Regions from separate parts of the Paenibacillus crassostreae genome, predicted to be linked through region 3. Evidence: a T-box and tRNA genes for the amino acid it is inferred to sense, from the RefSeq annotation. Region 3 holds a T-box; the other regions hold tRNA genes.
What was found. The T-box of region 3 lies ahead of LPB68_RS06615 (valine--tRNA ligase). A T-box ahead of a tRNA ligase gene usually reads a tRNA of that ligase, here a tRNA-Val.
Positions count from the first base shown of each region.

Region 1: it has a tRNA-Val gene. The T-box ahead of LPB68_RS06615 (valine--tRNA ligase) is inferred to sense a tRNA for this amino acid. The anticodon was not compared.
Region 2: it has a tRNA-Val gene. The T-box ahead of LPB68_RS06615 (valine--tRNA ligase) is inferred to sense a tRNA for this amino acid. The anticodon was not compared.

Region 1 covers NZ_CP017770.1:2,216,689-2,224,121, forward strand. The annotation lists gene LPB68_RS10350 (MerR family transcriptional regulator) at 319-546, opposite strand; gene LPB68_RS10355 (TFIIB-type zinc ribbon-containing protein) at 761-1,054, opposite strand; gene LPB68_RS10360 (arabinan endo-1,5-alpha-L-arabinosidase AbnB) at 1,141-2,628, opposite strand; tRNA gene LPB68_RS10365 (tRNA-Gly) at 3,100-3,170, opposite strand; tRNA gene LPB68_RS10370 (tRNA-Pro) at 3,189-3,262, opposite strand; tRNA gene LPB68_RS10375 (tRNA-Arg) at 3,272-3,348, opposite strand; tRNA gene LPB68_RS10380 (tRNA-Gly) at 3,361-3,435, opposite strand; tRNA gene LPB68_RS10385 (tRNA-Leu) at 3,443-3,526, opposite strand; tRNA gene LPB68_RS10390 (tRNA-Lys) at 3,544-3,616, opposite strand; tRNA gene LPB68_RS10395 (tRNA-Gln) at 3,623-3,696, opposite strand; tRNA gene LPB68_RS10400 (tRNA-Thr) at 3,728-3,803, opposite strand; tRNA gene LPB68_RS10405 (tRNA-Phe) at 3,831-3,906, opposite strand; tRNA gene LPB68_RS10410 (tRNA-Val) at 3,935-4,010, opposite strand; tRNA gene LPB68_RS10415 (tRNA-Glu) at 4,025-4,099, opposite strand; tRNA gene LPB68_RS10420 (tRNA-Ala) at 4,156-4,231, opposite strand; tRNA gene LPB68_RS10425 (tRNA-Ile) at 4,267-4,343, opposite strand; rRNA gene rrf (5S ribosomal RNA) at 4,399-4,515, opposite strand; rRNA gene LPB68_RS10435 (23S ribosomal RNA) at 4,732-7,433, opposite strand, start outside.
Region 2 covers NZ_CP017770.1:3,430,090-3,437,522, forward strand. The annotation lists rRNA gene LPB68_RS15730 (23S ribosomal RNA) at 1-1,365, shown strand, start outside; tRNA gene LPB68_RS15735 (tRNA-Asn) at 1,546-1,621, shown strand; tRNA gene LPB68_RS15740 (tRNA-Ser) at 1,626-1,717, shown strand; tRNA gene LPB68_RS15745 (tRNA-Glu) at 1,732-1,806, shown strand; tRNA gene LPB68_RS15750 (tRNA-Val) at 1,883-1,958, shown strand; tRNA gene LPB68_RS15755 (tRNA-Met) at 1,976-2,052, shown strand; tRNA gene LPB68_RS15760 (tRNA-Asp) at 2,066-2,143, shown strand; tRNA gene LPB68_RS15765 (tRNA-Phe) at 2,161-2,236, shown strand; tRNA gene LPB68_RS15770 (tRNA-Thr) at 2,265-2,340, shown strand; tRNA gene LPB68_RS15775 (tRNA-Tyr) at 2,344-2,428, shown strand; tRNA gene LPB68_RS15780 (tRNA-Trp) at 2,438-2,511, shown strand; tRNA gene LPB68_RS15785 (tRNA-His) at 2,536-2,611, shown strand; tRNA gene LPB68_RS15790 (tRNA-His) at 2,664-2,739, shown strand; tRNA gene LPB68_RS15795 (tRNA-Gln) at 2,756-2,830, shown strand; tRNA gene LPB68_RS15800 (tRNA-Gly) at 2,838-2,912, shown strand; tRNA gene LPB68_RS15805 (tRNA-Cys) at 2,923-2,996, shown strand; tRNA gene LPB68_RS15810 (tRNA-Leu) at 3,005-3,093, shown strand; tRNA gene LPB68_RS15815 (tRNA-Arg) at 3,111-3,187, shown strand; tRNA gene LPB68_RS15820 (tRNA-Leu) at 3,211-3,289, shown strand; gene LPB68_RS15825 (LiaF transmembrane domain-containing protein) at 3,652-3,951, shown strand; gene LPB68_RS15830 (PspA/IM30 family protein) at 3,997-4,671, shown strand; gene LPB68_RS15835 (PspC domain-containing protein) at 4,676-5,119, shown strand; gene LPB68_RS15840 (PspA/IM30 family protein) at 5,123-5,821, shown strand; gene liaF (cell wall-active antibiotics response protein LiaF) at 5,955-6,602, shown strand; gene LPB68_RS15850 (sensor histidine kinase) at 6,622-7,433, shown strand, end outside.
Region 3 covers NZ_CP017770.1:1,369,273-1,376,705, forward strand. The annotation lists gene LPB68_RS06615 (valine--tRNA ligase) at 1-1,050, opposite strand, end outside; T-box leader at 1,111-1,391, opposite strand; gene LPB68_RS23350 (LysM peptidoglycan-binding domain-containing protein) at 1,533-2,735, opposite strand; gene LPB68_RS06625 (RluA family pseudouridine synthase) at 2,970-3,878, opposite strand; gene hemL (glutamate-1-semialdehyde 2,1-aminomutase) at 3,875-5,176, opposite strand; gene hemB (porphobilinogen synthase) at 5,246-6,247, opposite strand; gene cobA (uroporphyrinogen-III C-methyltransferase) at 6,426-7,433, opposite strand, start outside.

The DNA of each region.
Region 1 (7,433 bases), 850 kb from region 3:
GTGGAATCTACATTAACATTGACCTACTATTATTGACGTTCTAGAAAGGAAAATGTTTCCGTTAATTCGAATTATATTATTTTTGGTTCTCATGCTAAATCAATTATGTAATTATATCCATTCTATATCATTAAATCTGTTCATCAAGCCTATCACTGATAAATTTTTGATCTTATTAACGTCCTCAGAAAGAGACTATCTCCGCAATAGAACATATGTTCGTATAAATTGATAAAAAAAAGAAATGATTCATTTTGTATCGTTCTTTAAGAAGACACCTCTGTTGGTGTCTTATCCTACTCGAGCGATGGAGATTCGTTATGCTTTTTTCATAATTTGTTCAATTTCACTTTTGAGCAAAAGATATCTATGGGTACTTCTCATAATTGGAACTTTATTAAGTTTATTCTTCTCCACGTAGACTTTCATTTGATCTTTCGTCAGACCTAAGTAGTTCCCAGCTTCTGTAACAGTTAATACAGCTTCGTTGCTAGTCGCATTAAAAGTTTTCTTAACCTTCTGGTTCCAATCTTCAAATTCTTGCATGCCCTCTCATCTACCTTTCTTGTTACTCAATCAATAATCTTCACTAGTCCGATATATTCATTATACCATGATCCGACAACCTTGTGTGGACTTATGTATCCCAATGTGCTTCTTTGATATAGAGTATCAAGTGAAACTCATACTTTCTTATATTTTAACAAATGACAATAAGACCACCAATCATAGAGATTGGTGGTCTTATTAGTCTCATACATTAGAATAAATCACTTAGTACATCAAGAACTGAGTTCTTCTTTTTCTTATGTTTGTGATTTTTATAATCTGATGAGTTTCTATCGTCATATTTTCTATTGTCATTATACCCGTCAGTATTCTCATCACGATACAAATCATTATATTCTTGACGTACTTCACGTACTCCTGTCATTAGTCTGTCTAGTTCCCCTCGATCCAGCCATACTCCCTTACAATCTGGACAAACATCTATATGGACACCGTTCTTATCCACTTCCCTCATTCTTACATCTTCACAAATTGGACATTTCATCTAATTGCCTCCTTACTTACATTTTAATATTATCTACTAATACGCAAAACAATACACTAAGTTCCAATCCATTGTTATACTTTATTTCATTTCTCTACTTGACTACCCCATATTGTTACACCAGTCTGAGATAATGCACTAAAAGTTAATACATATTTCTCTGCAGATGAATCCCACTGACGTGATACTACTCCATTATAAGTTACATCGTCCAATATCAATTTAATCCCAGTATCACTGGTAGATTCCCATTCTCCGCGTACATCACCGGATATCTTGCCTTTCCTTTTGAGTTTTATTGAACCAGATTCTTTGATCTCAGCAGAAATATCCTTGCCATGATTGATTAATTTATATTCTCCCGAAATATCCTCTATATCAAACTTTGCCTGTTCAACTATATCTCCTGCATATCGGTATGGAGCTACAACCGGCCAACCTTCTGAATTCATATACATCTCATGGACGCGAATTTCATGATTTTCACCCCGGTTAGGAAACCGTGTATGGAAAATCAAAAAGTACTTACCTGTATTTTCATCATAGTACGCTGAATTATGTCCTGGAGATACATATCCTGTACCCTCCGTTACATCATCAATATCTCCATTTAGACTATTAAACAGATAGTTTCCCATGATCTTCACACCATAAGGCTCAATAGATAGATCATCAAATAATGGTTTACTAGGATCTGCTTTCACTTCAATCATATCAATATTCTCTGCATCATAGAACGGTCCATCTGGATTCTCGGAACGAGCTACACGTATGTTATATGCACCACTGGCATCAAGACCACCGAAGGATAGGAATAAATAATAATAATCTGTCTCTGGACTATATAACATATAAGGTCCTTCGATTCGACTGTGGTTTCCACCTATCAACAACTTACCATAACCTTGATCTGGCAAAGGTATTCCTGTTGATGGGTCCATTTGCATGATAAAGATTCCACCAGAATAAGAGCCATAGACCATCCATAAGTTATTATTGTTATCATAAAAAACATCAGGGTCGACTACATTCGGATGGACTAGAGCATCGTAGATAATCCCATCTTCACTGGGCTCGCCCCACATTCCTGATTTCAGGAAAATTCCTTTATCTTCATAAGGACCTTCTACTTGATCGGCTACTGCTAATCCCATTGCAGATCTCGGAGAATCTCCTTTACATGCATTATAGTACATATAGAACTTGCCATCAGCAAGCTGTATAACATCTGGTGCCCATAATGTGTTAGATTGAGCCCACTCTAATGTCTCTTTCAGTTCTTCTTTCACATTTGTAAACAATATATTACTACTATTAACTCCAGAAGCAATAGTTTCCCAGTTCAACAAATCCTTAGTCTTAGCAGCTCCTAGATGCGAACCAAATACATAATAAGAGTCATCCACCTTAATTACGGAAGGATCATGTACAGAAGCGTTTGTAAACATAGGCACTTCCTCCGTTATTGTATTCTTAACCTCATTACTGCTACACCCTGCTAGAACAAAGCTCACTAGAAATAGAATACACATGGCAAGTCCCATACTAGCTTTTCTATAAATCTTATTATTCATTTACTAAACCCTCCCAAAATTAATACGCTTACAAAATATCACTCTAAAAACCGTTCGTTATAATAATAAATATATTAATATATAAATGTATTTATAAATAATATCATTATTTCTTCTCACAAATCAATCTTCAATCATTTTAAATATATCAACTTCATATCTTAGCGATAATTATCCCACATTACCTCACAAGCGGAGACGGCTATACCGTCCTTTTGCAAGGAGTTTATCCTTCCGATGTTAGCGATACTTCGTATCACTTTAGGGCATCCGTTTCTGCCGAAATATTAGATATAGAGTATCAAGAATCAATTTCATAATTACGCAAACCGATTTAGATACATCGACGATTATGAAATTGATTCAAGTGAGACTTATACCTCCTTATAATAAAAAAAGAGCCCTAGATCAATATCTAGAAGCCCCATTTGTAATATTCACTTAAACTCTGTCTTTATTGTGTAATAATGAAGCGGGTGATGGGAATCGAACCCACGCTATCAGCTTGGAAGGCTGAAGTTCTACCATTGAACTACACCCGCATATATAAAATTGAAGTATCGGGACGACACGATTTGAACATGCGACCCCCTGGTCCCAAACCAGGTGCTCTACCAAGCTGAGCTACGTCCCGAAGTGATAATGGTGCGCCCTAAGAGATTCGAACTCCTGGCCTTTTGATTCGTAGTCAAACGCTCTATCCAGCTGAGCTAAGGGCGCGAACTACAGGAATGGAGCGGACGACGGGAATCGAACCCGCGACCCTCGCCTTGGCAAGGCGATGCTCTACCGCTGAGCCACGTCCGCAAGTATGTGGTGCGCGTGGAGGGACTTGAACCCCCACGTCATAGACGCTAGATCCTAAGTCTAGTGCGTCTGCCAATTCCGCCACACGCGCATAATTACTAGAAATGATGGGCCATGAAGGGCTCGAACCTTCGACACCCTGATTAAGAGTCAGGTGCTCTACCAACTGAGCTAATGGCCCGCGAAATGGCTGGGGATATAGGATTCGAACCTATGATGACGGAGTCAGAGTCCGTTGCCTTACCACTTGGCGAATCCCCAATACCTTATTTATATTTTCCATATAAAACTATGGTGCCGGCGAGAGGACTTGAACCCCCAACCTACTGATTACAAGTCAGTTGCTCTACCAGTTGAGCTACACCGGCGCACCAATCAACTATCCAACAACTTAATGGTGGCTCGAAACGGAATCGAACCGCTGACACGAGGATTTTCAGTCCTCTGCTCTACCGACTGAGCTACCGAGCCAAGCCATAAATAGAATTAATTTATATCATGGTGGAGGCTGAGGGGATCGAACCCCCGACCCTCTGCTTGTAAGGCAGATGCTCTCCCAGCTGAGCTAAGCCTCCGTATATAATTATAATGGTGACCCGTAGGGGACTCGAACCCCTGTTACCTCCGTGAAAGGGAGGTGTCTTAACCACTTGACCAACGGGCCTTATAAACATTCTGTTCCCATAACTAAAAATCTATCAATCTAACTATTAGGAATTATGGTGGAGCCAAGCGGGATCGAACCGCTGACCTCCTGCTTGCAAGGCAGGCGCTCTCCCAGCTGAGCTATGGCCCCATAAAAGAAACTACTAGGAAACTACCAAATTATTATGGTGGGCCCTGGTGGACTCGAACCACCGACCTCACCCTTATCAGAGGTGCGCTCTAACCAACTGAGCTAAGGGCCCGCATTTATAATATGTATAAAAAGAAGGAAAAAACCACAATTTATGTGGTTCTTGCGCTTGGCGACGTCCTACTCTCCCAGGACCCTGCGGTCCAAGTACCATCGGCGCTAGAGGGCTTAACGGTCGTGTTCGGGATGGGTACGTGTGGAACCCCTCCGCTATCGCCACCAAACGTGCATTTGTTTCACAAATGCTATTATTCAGGTATCAGCATAGCCATATGCCGTTAATCAAGTCTTCTTAACTTGGCCACTTGGACCACATTAAGTTAAATTGATCACCTGAAAACTAGATACGAACGAATCTGCATTGAAACACTTGTCTCCGTAGTTCTTCCTTCGATGTAAAGCGTAATGCTTCCGAAGTTAGTTTTCCTACGGAAAACTTTTAGGATAAGCCCTCGACCGATTAGTATTGGTCAGCTCCGTGCATTACTGCACTTCCACCTCCAACCTATCTACCTCGTAGTCTTCAAGGGGTCTTACTAATTGGGAAATCTCATCTTGAGGGGGGCTTCACGCTTAGATGCTTTCAGCGCTTATCCCGTCCGCACGTAGCTACCCAGCTATGCTCCTGGCGGAACAACTGGTACACCAGAGGTGCGTCCATCCCGGTCCTCTCGTACTAAGGACAGCTCCTCTCAAATTTCCTGCGCCCACGACAGATAGGGACCGAACTGTCTCACGACGTTCTGAACCCAGCTCGCGTACCGCTTTAATGGGCGAACAGCCCAACCCTTGGGACCTACTTCAGCCCCAGGATGCGATGAGCCGACATCGAGGTGCCAAACCTCCCCGTCGATGTGGACTCTTGGGGGAGATAAGCCTGTTATCCCCAGGGTAGCTTTTATCCGTTGAGCGATGGCCCTTCCATGCGGTACCACCGGATCACTAAGCCCGACTTTCGTCCCTGCTCGACTTGTAGGTCTCGCAGTCAAGCTCCCTTCTGCCTTTGCACTCTTCGAATGATTTCCAACCATTCTGAGGGAACCTTGGGGCGCCTCCGTTACTCTTTAGGAGGCGACCGCCCCAGTCAAACTGCCCACCTGACACTGTCCCCGAACCGGTTTACGGTCCTAGGTTAGAACCTAGATACGATCAGGGTGGTATCCCAACGGCGCCTCCATAGAAGCTTGCGCTCCTATTTCTCAGGCTCCCACCTATCCTGTACAAATCGTACCCAAATTCAATATCAAGCTGCAGTAAAGCTCCATGGGGTCTTTCCGTCTTGTCGCGGGTAACCTGCATCTTCACAGGTATTAAAATTTCACCGGATCTCTCGTTGAGACAGCGCCCAAATCGTTACGCCATTCGTGCGGGTCAGAATTTACCTGACAAGGAATTTCGCTACCTTAGGACCGTTATAGTTACGGCCGCCGTTTACTGGGGCTTCGGTTCATAGCTTCGGGTTTCCCCTAACCACTCCCCTTAACCTTCCAGCACCGGGCAGGCGTCAGCCCGTATACTTCGCCTTACGGCTTCGCACAGACCTGTGTTTTTGCTAAACAGTCGCTTGGGCCTTTTCACTGCGGCCCCCTCGTGCTATTCACACTACCGGGGCACCCCTTCTCCCGAAGTTACGGGGTCATTTTGCCGAGTTCCTTAACGAGAGTTCTTCCGCGCGCCTTAGAATTCTCTTCTCGCCTACCTGTGTCGGTTTGCGGTACGGGCACCTTCTCCTGGTTAGAGGCTTTTCTTGGCAGTGTGAGATCATGACCTTCGCTACTATAATTTTCGCTCCCCATCACAGCCCAGCCTATTAGTGTGCGGATTTGCCTACACACAAGCCTCACTGCTTAGACGGACTATTCCATCAGTCCGCGTCACTACCCTGCTGCGTCACCCCATTACTCATAACGGATTACGGTGGTACAGGAATTTCAACCTGTTGTCCATCCACTACGCCCTTCGGCCTCGCGTTAGGTCCCGACTTACCCTGAGAGGACGAGCCTTCCTCAGGAAACCTTGGGCTTTCGGCGGATCAGATTCTCACTGATCTTTTCGTTACTTATACCGGCATTCTCACTTGTATAGTGTCCAGCGCTCCTCACGGTACACCTTCAACCCCTATACAACGCTCCCCTACCCCAGATGCAAAGCATCTAGCCATAGCTTCGGTGGTGTGTTTAGCCCCGTTACATTTTCGGCGCAGAGTCACTCGACCAGTGAGCTATTACGCACTCTTTCAATGGTGGCTGCTTCTAAGCCAACATCCTGGTTGTCTGTGCAACTCCACATCCTTTTCCACTCAACACACACTTGGGGACCTTAGCTGATGGTCTGGGCTGTTTCCCTTTCGACAATGGATCTTAGCACTCACTGTCTGACTCCCGGATATAAGTACATGGCATTCGGAGTTTGACTGAGCTTGGTAACCCTTGCGGGCCCCGCACCCAATCAGTGCTCTACCTCCACGACTCTTCATCCGAGGCTAGCCCTAAAGCTATTTCGGGGAGAACCAGCTATCTCCGAGTTCGATTGGAATTTCTCCGCTACCCCCACCTCATCCCCGCATTTTTCAACATGCGTGGGTTCGGGCCTCCAGTGCGTGTTACCGCACCTTCACCCTGGACAGGGGTAGATCACTCGGTTTCGGGTCTACGTCCACGTACTATAATTCGCCCTATTCAGACTCGCTTTCGCTGCGGCTCCGGCTTCTCACCTTAACCTTGCACGGGAACGTAACTCGCCGGTTCATTCTACAAAAGGCACGCCATCACCCATTAATAGGGCTCTGACTTTTTGTAAGCACACGGTTTCAGGTTCTATTTCACTCCCCTTCCGGGGTGCTTTTCACCTTTCCCTCACGGTACTGTTTCACTATCGGTCGCTAGGGAGTATTTAGCCTTAGCAGATGGTCCTGCTGGATTCATACGGGGTTTCACGTGCCCCGCACTACTCGGGATACGTCTCGGAGAGAACACATTTTCAGCTACAGGGCTTTTACCTTCTATGCCGGGCCTTTCCAGACCTCTTCGCTTAATATATTCCTTTGTAACTCCATGTGAGACGTCCCACAACCCCAAGGAGCAAGCTCCTTGGTTTGGGCTAATCCGCGTTCGCTCGCCGCTACTGACGGAATCACTATTGT
Region 2 (7,433 bases), 2.1 Mb from region 3:
TGGGCTGTGATGGGGAGCGAAAATTATAGTAGCGAAGGTCATGATCTCACACTGCCAAGAAAAGCCTCTAACCAGGAGAAGGTGCCCGTACCGCAAACCGACACAGGTAGGCGAGAAGAGAATTCTAAGGCGCGCGGAAGAACTCTCGTTAAGGAACTCGGCAAAATGACCCCGTAACTTCGGGAGAAGGGGTGCCCCGGTAGTGTGAATAGCACGAGGGGGCCGCAGTGAAAAGGCCCAAGCGACTGTTTAGCAAAAACACAGGTCTGTGCGAAGCCGTAAGGCGAAGTATACGGGCTGACGCCTGCCCGGTGCTGGAAGGTTAAGGGGAGTGGTTAGGGGAAACCCGAAGCTATGAACCGAAGCCCCAGTAAACGGCGGCCGTAACTATAACGGTCCTAAGGTAGCGAAATTCCTTGTCAGGTAAATTCTGACCCGCACGAATGGCGTAACGATTTGGGCGCTGTCTCAACGAGAGATCCGGTGAAATTTTAATACCTGTGAAGATGCAGGTTACCCGCGACAAGACGGAAAGACCCCATGGAGCTTTACTGCAGCTTGATATTGAATTTGGGTACGATTTGTACAGGATAGGTGGGAGCCTGAGAAATAGGAGCGCAAGCTTCTATGGAGGCGCCGTTGGGATACCACCCTGATCGTATCTAGGTTCTAACCTAGGACCGTAAACCGGTTCGGGGACAGTGTCAGGTGGGCAGTTTGACTGGGGCGGTCGCCTCCTAAAGAGTAACGGAGGCGCCCCAAGGTTCCCTCAGAATGGTTGGAAATCATTCGAAGAGTGCAAAGGCAGAAGGGAGCTTGACTGCGAGACCTACAAGTCGAGCAGGGACGAAAGTCGGGCTTAGTGATCCGGTGGTACCGCATGGAAGGGCCATCGCTCAACGGATAAAAGCTACCCTGGGGATAACAGGCTTATCTCCCCCAAGAGTCCACATCGACGGGGAGGTTTGGCACCTCGATGTCGGCTCATCGCATCCTGGGGCTGAAGTAGGTCCCAAGGGTTGGGCTGTTCGCCCATTAAAGCGGTACGCGAGCTGGGTTCAGAACGTCGTGAGACAGTTCGGTCCCTATCTGTCGTGGGCGCAGGAAATTTGAGAGGAGCTGTCCTTAGTACGAGAGGACCGGGATGGACGCACCTCTGGTGTACCAGTTGTTCCGCCAGGAGCATAGCTGGGTAGCTACGTGCGGACGGGATAAGCGCTGAAAGCATCTAAGCGTGAAGCCCCCCTCAAGATGAGATTTCCCAATTAGTAAGACCCCTTGAAGACTACGAGGTAGATAGGTTGGAGGTGGAAGTGCAGTAATGCACGGAGCTGACCAATACTAATCGGTCGAGGGCTTATCCTAAAAGTTTTCCGTAGGAAAACTAACTTCGGAAGCGTTACGCTTTGCATCGAAGGAAGAACTACGGAGACAAGTGTTTCAATGCAGATTCGTTCGTATCTAGTTTTCAGGTGATCAAACATCTGATAGCTTTAAAATTTATTTACACTTTTGTGATGAACCAAATTTTAAAGTAATGATTATTCCCTGATAGCTCAGTTGGTAGAGCACTCGACTGTTAATCGAGTTGTCACAGGTTCGAGTCCTGTTCGGGGAGCCATTATGGAGAGGTGTCCGAGCTGGCCGAAGGAGCACGATTGGAAATCGTGTAGGCGCCACAAGCGTCTCGAGGGTTCGAATCCCTCTCTCTCCGCCATAAAGTTTTCATAAGGCCCGTTGGTCAAGTGGTTAAGACACCTCCCTTTCACGGAGGTAACAGGGGTTCGAGTCCCCTACGGGTCACCAATTATTATTAAGATTTTTGAATTAATACTTGATTTAATTTCGAGTTATCTGTTATGATAAACATTATATCTCTTATGGAGGCTTAGCTCAGCTGGGAGAGCATCTGCCTTACAAGCAGAGGGTCGGGGGTTCGATCCCCTCAGCCTCCACCATGAATATTAATTAATGACGCGGGGTGGAGCAGCCCGGTAGCTCGTCGGGCTCATAACCCGAAGGCCGCAGGTTCAAATCCTGCCCCCGCAACCAATTAAATCTATGTGGAACCGTGGTGTAGTTGGCCTAACATGCCTGCCTGTCACGCAGGAGATCGCGGGTTCGAATCCCGTCGGTTCCGCCATTATTATTTCTAAATATGGCTCGGTAGCTCAGTCGGTAGAGCAGAGGACTGAAAATCCTCGTGTCAGCGGTTCGATTCCGTTCCGAGCCACCATTGTTTTTTAAAGATTTGTTATAGGTGCGCCGGTGTAGCTCAACTGGTAGAGCAACTGACTTGTAATCAGTAGGTTGGGGGTTCAAGTCCTCTCGCCGGCACCATTTGGAGGCTTAGTGAAGTGGCTAAACACGGCAGACTGTAAATCTGCTCTCTACGAGTTCGGTGGTTCGAATCCATCAGCCTCCACCATTTCTTTTTAGGGGCATAGTTTAAAGGTAGAACAACGGTCTCCAAAACCGTTGGTGTGGGTTCAATTCCTGCTGCCCCTGCCAATAAGAAATCAAAATTTAAATATGGCGGTCGTGGCGAAGTGGTTAACGCACCGGATTGTGGTTCCGGCATTCGTGGGTTCGAGACCCATCGGTCGCCCCATTTTATTTAAATTTTAGATCTCATTTCAATCAGTATCATAAATAATAATATGGCGGTCGTGGCGAAGTGGTTAACGCACCGGATTGTGGTTCCGGCATTCGTGGGTTCGAGACCCATCGGTCGCCCCATTTATTTCTAAATTGTTGGGAATTAGCCAAGCGGTAAGGCAACGGACTTTGACTCCGTCATGCATAGGTTCAAATCCTATATTCCCAGCCATTTATATGCGGACGTGGCTCAGCGGTAGAGCATCGCCTTGCCAAGGCGAGGGTCGCGGGTTCGATTCCCGTCGTCCGCTCCATTTTATACATGGCGCCATAGCCAAGTGGTAAGGCACAGCTCTGCAAAAGCTTTATCCCCAGTTCAAATCTGGGTGGCGCCTCCATTATTTACGCGGGAGTGGCGGAATCGGCAGACGCACAGGACTTAAAATCCTGCGGTAGGTGACTATCGTACCAGTTCAAGTCTGGTCTTCCGCACCATTTAAGTTATAGTATTTGCGCCCTTAGCTCAGCTGGATAGAGCGTTTGACTACGAATCAAAAGGCCAGGAGTTCGAATCTCTTAGGGCGCACCACTATTGTTGAAGTATTATAATGTGCCGGCGTGGCGGAATGGCAGACGCGCTCGACTCAAAATCGAGAGGGAAACCGTGGAGGTTCGAGTCCTCTCGCCGGTATATAACGAAAAAGGTTTATAGGATTGCTTATCTAAGCAATTTTATAAACCTTTTTTTATAAATATAAGGAAGTATAAGTTTCACTTGAATCAATTTCATAATCGCCGATGCAGCTAAATCGGGTTGCGTAATTATGAAATTGATTCTTGATACTCTATTTCTTATATTTCGACAGAAACGGCTATACAGTCCTTGAAAAAGGACTGTATAGCCGTTTTTGCTTGGGTTCAAGCCATCCTTAAGACTAAGTGTATCCCCGCCTTAGGTCTAGGATAAAAAACCGTCTGTGGTCTGTTTTGGAAATGTTAATGTTGACCTACAATAAGTACATAAGGTTAAGAGATGAAAGGCGGTGAGAATGGATGGATTATAAAAGAAGAAATGGTTTAGCGACGGTCCTTATTATTATTGGAGCATTGTTGCTTCTAGGATTGTTTGGACCGTTGTTTGGTAAGTTGCTCGGATTAGTATTCCCCATCATTTTAATTGCTCTTGGATATTATGGCATACGTCGTGGGAAAGTACTCATAGGTTGGATAGTTCTTGCGATTGGTATTCTGTCCTTGATTGGTAAGTTAGCCTGGTTGATTGGGCCTATTCTTGGGATCGTATTACTGATATATGGAATATCGCTTTTTAAGAATAGAAGAAGAAATTACTAATTTAGTAGTAAGTTATGAAGATTGATATGGAGGGAGTATAAGAATATGAGTGTTTTTCGCCGAATGCGAGACATCACAGTAGCAACCTTAAATGAACGCTTAGAACAAAGTCAGGACCCAGTAAAGTTGATTGACCAATTCTTAATTGCAACTCGTGATGACATTAATGAAGTTGAAAAGCTATATCAACAATATGCTTCACATACAAAACAATTGAAACAGCAGGTTGATCAAGCATCATCTATGAAGGATAGACGTGAGGATCAGGCACTTTTGGCTCTCAAAGCAGGAGAAGATGATTTAGCTAAGCTGGCTCTTCAAGAAAAGATTATATATGAAGAGAAGATTGATCAATATGGAGTACTGTATGAGGAAAGTAGATTATCACTTCGTGAACTAGAAAATCAAATGAATGAACTGAAGCTTGAATATCAAAGCGTGTATAGTAAACGTCAGTATTATGCTGCACGGATGGAGAATCTACGGTTACAACAACGAATGAACCAGCGTATGGGTGAATTCGGAGGCAAAGATGTTCCTAAGATGTTCAATCGATTGGAAGATAATATAACCGATTGGGAATTGGAAGCTCGTAGTTTACGGGAATTGCGCAAAGCAGGTCAACAATTTATTGATCAAGCAAGTGCATCAGTATCTACAATTCTCGAACAAGAAATGGCTAGACTGAAGCAGAAGCTGAACAATAGCGGAAAGGAGTAACCTCATGAGTAAACTATACCGTTCAACAAGAGATAAGATGGTCACAGGGTTATGTGGAGGACTGTCGGAAACGTTGGGCATTGATGCTACGCTTTTGAGGATTCTTGTCCTAATCAGTATTCCTTTCAGTGGTAGCGCCACATTATGGATATACTTTGTTGCATCATTAATTATCCCAAAAGAATCGGTTCCACCATTTAATCAATATGGACACGTAAATCCGGGTTATGGAAATCATGGAAATGGTGCCGGTGGATACAATAAAGGTGGTTTCCAAAGTAACAATACTGCTTATGAATCTGATTATAAGAACTCTAACTCAAGTGGATATTCATCTCACTCGTCTGATTTAGATGAGATGATGAAGGATATTGAGAAGAAAGCATTAAAAAAAGAAGTGGAAGAATTAAAAATAAAACTATCAAAGTACGAGAAGGGAGAAGTGTAAGACATGGGAGTATTCAAAAGAATTAAAGATATGACAAAGGCATCGGTAAATGAGGTATTGGACAAAGTAGAAGACCCAATTGTGATGTTGAATCAGTATTTACGTGATATGGAGGCAGAAATTCACGAAGCTGAGGTAACCGTTGCTAAACAGATGGCCAATGAACGTCGTATGAAACAACGTGTTGAAGAAGCAGTGAAGATGAGTGGACAACGTGAGGCACAAGCAGAGTTAGCTCTGAAGAATGGGCAAGAAGAAGTTGCGCGTAAGTTATTGGAAGAAAAGATTTATTTTGATCAAAAGCACTCTGAATACCAAGGATTACACATTCAAGCTGAGTCTCAAGCGAAGGAACTTGTTCAGCAGTTGCATGAAATGAAAGATGAATTTTACAAGATGCGCAATAAACGTAACGAATTAGTATCGCGTGCTCAAATGGCTAAGGCTAAAAAGCAAATGTCACAAGTAAGTAGTATTCATACTATCGAAAGTGGAAGTGCCTCTCTTGGGTTCCACCGTATGGAAGAAAAGATTATGCAATTAGAAGCTGAAGCTGATGTCATGCAAGTTCCTTACCGTTCAGCACATAGTGGATTAGCTAGTCCGGTGGATGCTGAGAAGCAGCTAAAAGTAGAAGAACAACTAAATGCCTTAAAAGGAAAGTTAAATGGGCCTGTTGTAACAAAGGAAGAAAACAAATAATTAGTATTCGTAATTAATCATATTATGATATGCTAAGTAAGGAGAAGCCATACAGTGTGCAATTCCACGCTGCTATGGCTTTTCGAACTCCACAACGGATAAAATCTACTAATAGAAGAAGGAGGGTAACACTGTGGATAAGAGAAATCGCATCATCGCCATTGGGTTGATAGGTATTGGATTACTTTTGCTTTCGGGCAAGTGGATCAGCTTCTTTACCATCGTTGCTCTCCTATTACTACTATTAGGGATTTATAGAATTCGAAATGGTGATATTAAAAAGGGATATATATTCCTTGGTATAGGTGCTGGTCTGATTATGTTAGATCACTTAATACTCGTTGTTGCGATTTGTTTGATTTCTTTAGGACTATTCTATGGTAAATCTAAGAAGGTACAGACAGAAGATGGTTTTATTCAAAAAACGAGCTTTATGTCTAACTTTGATTGGGATCAATCGCCATGGGTCATAAGAAGTATGAGTATATGGCATGTACTTGGTGAGAGTGATCTAGATTTATCCCTTGGAATGCCGGAGGAAAGAGAGACCGTAATTATGTTTCAAGGTGTTATGGGAGATCTAGATTTGGATATACCTGACTACTATGGAGTAGAGATCGAAGCATTTGTATTATTTGGATCGATTAATTTTGATGGTAAAAAGGATAGTGGCATGATGAATCGCTTCACATGGATATCACCTAACTACTCAGTGAGTGATTATAAAGTGAAGTTCATAGTGTCCTACATCGTTGGTGATATAGATATACGATTAACCTAAGGATAGGAGGGGTAACCTAGTGAAACCCAAGAAACCTGTCAACATGTTATCAAGAAGTATGGGCGAAGGAGCCCTTCTTTCTTTTGTCCTACTTCTTATCATATTATATTTGCTGTATACATATGGTTATTTAGCTGCATTTGATACTTGGGATATCGGAATAAAAACAGTAGCTACGTTAATTCTTGTTCCTATTGGACTGGGCGCAATAATAGGGTTCTATCAAAGCTACCGAATGAAGCGTAAATTAGATCTCATGCGGGTAACATTACTTTCCTGGGAAAAGGGGAGTGTCGCTCGTTCTATGCCTTCTCTCGGAGAAGACGAAGTAGGACGCCTAGCAGAGCAACTCGGACGTATTAGTAAGAAGTGGGAGGATCAAGTCACTTCACTGCAAAAGCTATCTACTCATAATGCACAATTAGCAGAACAAGCTAGAGTCTCAGCAATAGTAGAAGAGCGACAACGGCTAGCACGGGAATTACACGATGCTGTGTCACAACAATTGTTTGCAATTTCTATGACCGCAACGGCCGTTGGTAGAACGTTGGATAAGGATTTCGAAAAAGCAAAGCGGCAGGTTACTTTAATTGAAGAAATGTCTGCGGTTGCTCAATCAGAGATGCGAGCATTATTACTTCACTTGCGACCTGTATACTTAGAAGGAAAACCTTTAGAACAAGGTCTGATAGAATTAGTTAATGAGTTTAAGGTAAAGGTTCCAATGGAGATTGACTTTGAAATGGATAAAGGAATTCATTTAATGAAAGGCATTGAGAACCATTTATTTCGAATTATACAAGAGGCCATGTCGAATACACTTCGTCATTC
Region 3 (7,433 bases):
CACCTGATGTACATGATCTTCGATTTGGATCAGTACACCCAACTCTTGTAAGTCCTTAACGATTTCTTTCCGGCAGTCATTACGATCTAGACCTTCATACTTGCCTGCTAAATCATTCATCGTACCTGTATCGTCCATAACGATGATTTGTTCCAGTTGATGGCGAAGTCCTACTTCGAAATCATTCGGATCATGAGCTGGAGTAATCTTCACGGCTCCACTGCCGAATTCCTGGTCAACATATTCATCAGCAATAATCGGAATTTCACGATTCACGATAGGTAATAAGACCATCTTACCAATCAGGTCTTTATATCGTTCATCCTTAGGATGAACCGCAATGGCAGTATCCCCTAGCATCGTTTCCGGTCTAGTAGTTGCTACAACTATACGCCCACTTCCATCTTTTAGCGGATAGGATAAATGGTAGAGATGTCCTTGAACTTCTTTATACTCAACTTCGATATCCGATAAAGCTGTCCGAGCAACAGGATCCCAGTTAATAATATATTTACCACGGTAAATAAGACCCTTATTATAAAGCTTAACGAATACTTCTTTTACCGATTTGGATAAACCTTCATCCAATGTGAACCGTTCCCTAGAATAATCGAGAGACAATCCCATTTTGGCCCATTGCTCATGGATCGTATTCGCATAATGATCTTTCCATTCCCACACTTGTTCAAGGAATTTTTCTCTACCTAGATCATAGCGAGATAATCCTTGTGCACGAAGCTTCTGCTCCACTTTAGTCTGCGTTGCTATCCCGGCATGATCGGTTCCAGGCAGCCAAAGAGCATCATATCCTTGCATTCTCTTGGCGCGAATAAGGATATCTTGCATAGTGAAATCCATAGCATGACCAATATGAAGCATCCCCGTCACATTGGGTGGTGGGATAACAATCGTATAGGGTTTTGCGTCTGGACGTTGACCCGCTTTGAAGTATTCACCGTCTACCCAATATTGGTACCATTTCTGTTCAGCGGATTTCGGATCATATGTCGTTGGCATTTCAGTCGTTGTCTTCGTTTCTTTATCTGTCATCTTTATAAAACCTCCAATACATCTTCTAAATATCCAGAAACATCAAAAAACCTTTCGTCCTCAAAGGACGAAAGGTTACTCTTTCGCGGTACCACCTTTGTTTCGTGTAAATTGAACGTTCAGCTTAGTACAAACAAATAAGCTTACCGTTAAACAAATCACGACACTCATACAGATAACGGCTGCAACCGGTCTGTTCTAGTCACTTGATATGTTATCAAAGACTCAAACAAACAACTCCAGGGCGACTTTCGCTTAGCTGCATCCTACGGAATCTTTCAGCGTTACAATTCCGCTCTCTGAAGGGCATACCAACTACTCTTCCCATTCATAGTCTATTCTCAATATTATATTTTATATAATAGCGTGCCAAGAGCACATAGTCAACTTCTTATAGTCGTATACAAAGAGGGACCATCTCGATAGTAGCAGTATCCTACAAAGAGATAGTCCCTTTCACTATTCCAACTGTTGTTATACATTTAAGGAATATAAAGAATTTGGCCTTCTTCGATCGTTTGATCTGATAAGCGATTGTGTAACAGCAGTTCTCTTGGACTCATTTGATAACGATCAGCAATCATATCAATCGTCTCTTCCCGTTGTACAATACAAAGTCGAACTTTACTGAATGGCGTTTTATCAGATGAACCTCCCAGAAAGAGATTTTTCCACTCCACATCTTCATTATTGACTTGATCCTCATTTTCTTTAAGTTCAAGTGACTTTTCTTCGTCAAGCTGCTGCTCCAGATCTCTCAGAGATCTTGCACGACTAGACGTTAGAATTGACGAGAATCCAACATTATCTTTCCTAGTAGGCGTAACTTCCTTCTTGCTACCTAATGCAACTTTTAATTCCGCTTTTTCATCTTTTGCTTCTATCTCGTCCGGTATCAAGAATTCATTTCCCTCAGCAGGCTCTTTCTCCAACAAATCATTCTCTATGGTAGTATTGGGTGATGAATCTACCGGAATATCACTCTGAAGTGAATCTTTAGGTTCATCATTCGGTAAAGAATTCAAGGCTTTCTTCTGTTCTTCAGTTTCAATCTGCCACACGTTCGAGAAGTCTTGTTGACGAGCAAGAGCATCCTCATCTTTATGTAGCTCAGTTGTGTAATCTTCTTCATTTTCGTTCAGATCATCTTGAACAAATGATTCAATTGATGACTCACCAAACTTCCCTAATTCATTGTCCAGTGAGATCCGATCAGCGATATTCTCAGTTGATAGTGGAAGAATATCTGGGTTCATCTGCCAATCTGGAGCATGTACCACTGTGAAATCTTCGGCATTCCATAAGTTATTGTCAATACGAGGTGATTCAATTCCGCGTAAAGATAACACACCCGTAATGTTCAGACTTCTCTTAGACAAGAGATCTACATCGAAATTCTCAATTTCAACAGCAATTTCATCTAAGGAAGTTACACGATTGAGTGGTACTGTTATTTCAACTGGGATAAAGTGCTCGATCTGTTGCGTTTCAGCCTCCTCGCCTTCAGATCTGTATAGACCTGATAGTAATAAATGTCCTCGAAGGGTTGCTTGATCCTCCTGGCTAATCACCGAAATATGCGGTAATAATTCAATCTCTTCTAGCTCCGCAATTCCAGCCACATCTTCAGACAATTGAATGCGTTCATAAATATCAAATCGCAAACCGTAGGACTGGTCAAACACAGGTAACGTCCTCCTTTTTAGCATATTCTAACCATGAATCAACTCATGGCAAGAGCCCATTATTCTTAACTCATTCTATTTATATGCTTCGGAGAAAAAACGCATGCCATTTTTAAAATATATGGCTAAAGTTCAATTTCACTCTTCATTCCGTCTTCTATAACAAAAAAACAAAGAGGAAACGGCTATACCGTCCTTTTTCAAGGACCTCATAACCGTTTCCTCTAACTCTTATCATTTGACTTCTGCTCGTAGAAGTAACCGAAGATCAACCATATCCTTAGGCCAGTCATCATTAATTTCAATAAAATCACCAGTAAATGGATGAGAGAAACATAACTGTTCTCCGTGTAACGCTTGCCGTCGAATATGAGAACTACTACCACCATATAATGTATCACCCAATAAAGGATGTCCTAAATGGCTTAAATGAACACGTATTTGATGCGTACGACCTGTATCCAATTCAAGTTTAATAAGACTTGACCCTTTGTATCTTTCTTCCACACGCACATGTGTGATCGCAGATTGACCTGTGGGAGATACTCTCCGCCTCTGAGCATGATGACGATCCTTGCCAATTGGTAGGTCAATCACAGTTAGACTCGAATCAACTTTACCTTCAACAAAAGCGACATATTTCCGCTCAATTTGTTTCGCACGCATATCTTCATCTAGATTCAACTGTGCCCACTCATTTTTAGCATAGAGCACAGGTCCTGACGTATGCTGATCAAGTCGATGAATATGTCTTACCGCTACATTATCACCCATACTCTCAAAGTGAGCAGCAACGATATGATCTAATGTCACTTCACCAGCACGACCATCCGGATGAATCATCATCCCTGCTGGTTTATGAATAACTAAGCAGAAATCATCCTCATAGAGTACTTTTAACTCCTGCCATATCGAGTTTATCCCTATAGGTCGGGATGGAAATATAGCTAATCTCAACTTATCTCCATTCCATTGAATTCCCTTCTCATGTTTGAGTCGACGCAATAGCTTTTCAGGCATACCTACAACGTTCAATAGCCAAGTCATTGTAGCAGTCTCACGGTCGTCTGATTCACGAATCACTTTGCCAGGAATAAGCTCCAGCCATTCACCTCTACGACTCCAACTACCTTGGTAACTCATAGGTTTTTGAGTGCCTTATAGTTAGCTTCGATACTTTGATCAATATCCTCAACGCTATGCGCTGCTGATACAAACATTCCTTCGAATTGAGAAGGTGCAACACTTACACCATGATTAATTAGCCCTTCAAAATAACGCTTGAAATGATCAACATTACTACTCTTCGCAGTATCAAAGTTAATAACGGGTTCTGAAGTAAAGAATGGACATACCATCGAACCCACTCGGTTGATTGTAACCGGAATACCAAGTTCACTTGCATTCTGTTCGAATCCAACTTGTAGTCGAGCAGCCCGTTCTTCTAATTGGTTATATACTTCTGGTGTAAGTAACTTAAGTGTTGTATATCCAGCTACCATCGCTAACGGATTACCACTAAGTGTTCCTGCTTGATATATAGGGCCTGATGGAGCTACTTGATCCATGATTTCGCGTTTCCCACCATAAGCACCGACGGGTAGTCCACCACCAATAACCTTACCTAAGCAAGTTAGATCGGGGGTTACTCCAAATAATCCTTGTGCACAGTTGATATCCACACGAAATCCAGTCATAACTTCGTCGAATATAAGGACGCTTCCATATTGAGTCGTTAAATCACGTAAACCTTGAAGGAATCCTGCTAGAGGTGGTACAACCCCCATATTACCAGCAATCGGCTCAACTATGACGCACGCAAGCTCTTCACCGAAACGTTCAAACGCAAGCTTCACTGATTCTAAATCATTATATGGAACTGTTATCGTGTTAGCTGCCACTCCCGCTGGTACTCCTGGGCTATCAGGTAATCCTAAAGTCGCTACACCAGACCCCGCCTTGATTAACAAGCTATCAGCATGTCCATGATAAGAGCCTTCAAATTTCAAAATCTTACTTCTTCCAGTAACACCACGTGCCAGACGGATCGCACTCATCGTTGCTTCTGTACCTGAATTAACCATTCTTACAACTTCAACTGACGGCACACGTTCACATACGAGCTTCGCCATCTCTGTCTCGATCAAAGTCGGAGCACCAAAGCTTGTCCCGCGCAGGGCTGTTTTCCGGATTGCAGAAATAACCTCTGGATGGGCATGTCCCATAATCAAAGGACCCCAAGAACCGATATAATCGATAAATGAGTTTCCATCAATATCATAGATACGAGATCCTTCACCACGTTCAACGTAAATTGGAGTTAATCCTACTCCTTTAAAAGCACGCACAGGACTATTAACTCCACCAGGTAAATAGTGTTTTGCTTCTTCAAAAGCAGCTTTAGAAGCCTCTTCATTTCGTTTTCCAGACATATTGCTCATACTTTACACCCCTATTTCCTTAAAGTAAAAATATTATGGCATCCTTCCAATCTATGATCGGATAACTACCTACTTTTCATTGATCCAACCTGCAACATCTTTAGCGAAATAAGTAATGATTATATCTGCACCTGCACGTTTCATCCCTGTAAGCATTTCTTGAACAATAGCTTTCTCATTGATCCAACCCTGTTGTGCTGCGGCTTTGACCATAGAATACTCACCGCTAACGTTGTACGCAACCAAAGGTAGATCAAATTGATCCTTAATCATACGCATGATATCCAAATAGGCTAGAGCAGGTTTCACCATAAGCATGTCCGCACCCTCAAGTACATCAGACTCAGCTTCTCTTAATGCTTCTCTTGCATTAGCAGGATCCATTTGATATGTTTTACGATCACCAAATTGTGGAGCAGAATCAGCAGCTTCACGGAAAGGTCCGTAGAACGCAGAAGCATACTTCACAGAATAAGACATGATCGGAATGTTCTGGAATCCCGCTTCATCAAGTCCACCTCGAATAGCTTGGACGAATCCATCCATCATATTAGAAGGTGCGATGATATCCGCTCCCGCTTTCGCTTGAGATACCGCAGTCTGAACAAGTAGCTCTAACGATTCATCATTGAGTACGTCACCATGGATATGACCATCTCGCTCAAATGTATGTACCATACCGCAATGTCCATGATCCGTAAATTCACATAAACAAGTATCTGCAATAACTAACAATTCAGGGTACCACTCTTTAATAAGACGTGTCGCTTCCTGTACGATCCCATCCTCTGCAAATCCAGAAGACCCCATGCTATCCTTCGTTTCCGGAATCCCAAACAATAACACCGCAGGAATACCTAAGCTCGCAATATTGTCGACTTCATTCTTTAACGTATCCAGAGAGAAATGATAAACACCTGGCATAGATGATATTTCATTCTTAATATTCGTACCGTATGTAACAAAAATAGGTTGTACCAAGTCCTGCACATTTAGAACCGTTTCACGTACCATACTGCGTATCCCCGCAGATTGCCGTAAGCGGCGATGCCGCACGAGTGGAAAATTCATGTTGTTGACCTCCTGAAAGTTTTGTAAGCAATGCTTCCCTGATTTATCTTCGAACAAAACTACCTCGGAAGCATATGCTTTTTTCTAGCATATCCTTCTTGATTAACTTCGAGAAAAATAGCATCGTAAGCCTAATCTAAGTTTTGTGAGTAATGCTTCCTACTACCATATTTTCATCTTAGTTTTGTATCGCATTCCAGCGACATAAAGATTGAACAAGACTCTCAATGGTCGCTTCTTCTGCAATCATGCTTACAGTCAAGCCTGCTTCAAGCGCTGTCTTAGCCGTGATTTCCCCAATACAGAAAGTTTCAACACCTTCCAATTGCTTAACAGGGTCTTCAATCCCCATCCGCTTCATAATCGCAAGAAGGTTGGTTACCGTTGATGAGCTAGTGAACGTAACTGCATGAATACCACTTTCAGCAAACATTCTTAACAATTCACTATCGTCATCACCTGAAATAACGGTATGATAGGTAACCGCAACGGTTACTTCAAGACCCATCTCCGTCAATTTGTCTGGAAGCCACGCTCTGCCTTTATCCCCACGTGGTAAGAGCACCTTCTGACCTGCCTTCAAGTGTGATCCTAACATCTCTATCATGCCTTCAGCTTGATATACATCTGGGATTTGTTCAGGAAATAGAGCATGTGCTTTCAAAGCATCAGCCGTAGCCGGTCCAACAGCTACAATCTTCGCATGATGTAATGAGCGAATGTCACGTCCTTGTTCCTGTAAATGTTGAAAGAAAAACTCAACCCCGTTCACACTCGTAAAGAATATCCAATCATAGTCCTGCAATTTAGCAAAAGAGGACCTCAAGTCTAAGATTTCCTTAGGATCACTTGGCTTTACGATATTAATGACTGGAAACTCATAAGGTTCCCCACCTAACTCTTCAATTCTATTGGCTAACTCGCTTGCTTGGGAACGAGCACGGGTAACAAGCACACGTTTGCCGAAGAGTGGCATATATTCCGCCCACATCAGCTTCTCCCGTTGCAAGACAACATCTCCTACAACAATTACAGCTGGAGGTTGGAAATTAGCTGCTTTAACCTTATCTTCAATATCAGCAAGTGTTCCTGTAATTGTCTCTTGCTCCGCACGAGTTCCCCATCGCACGAGTGCCACAGGGGTATCTGATAGGCGACCATGCCTCATCAATTGCTCACTAATATA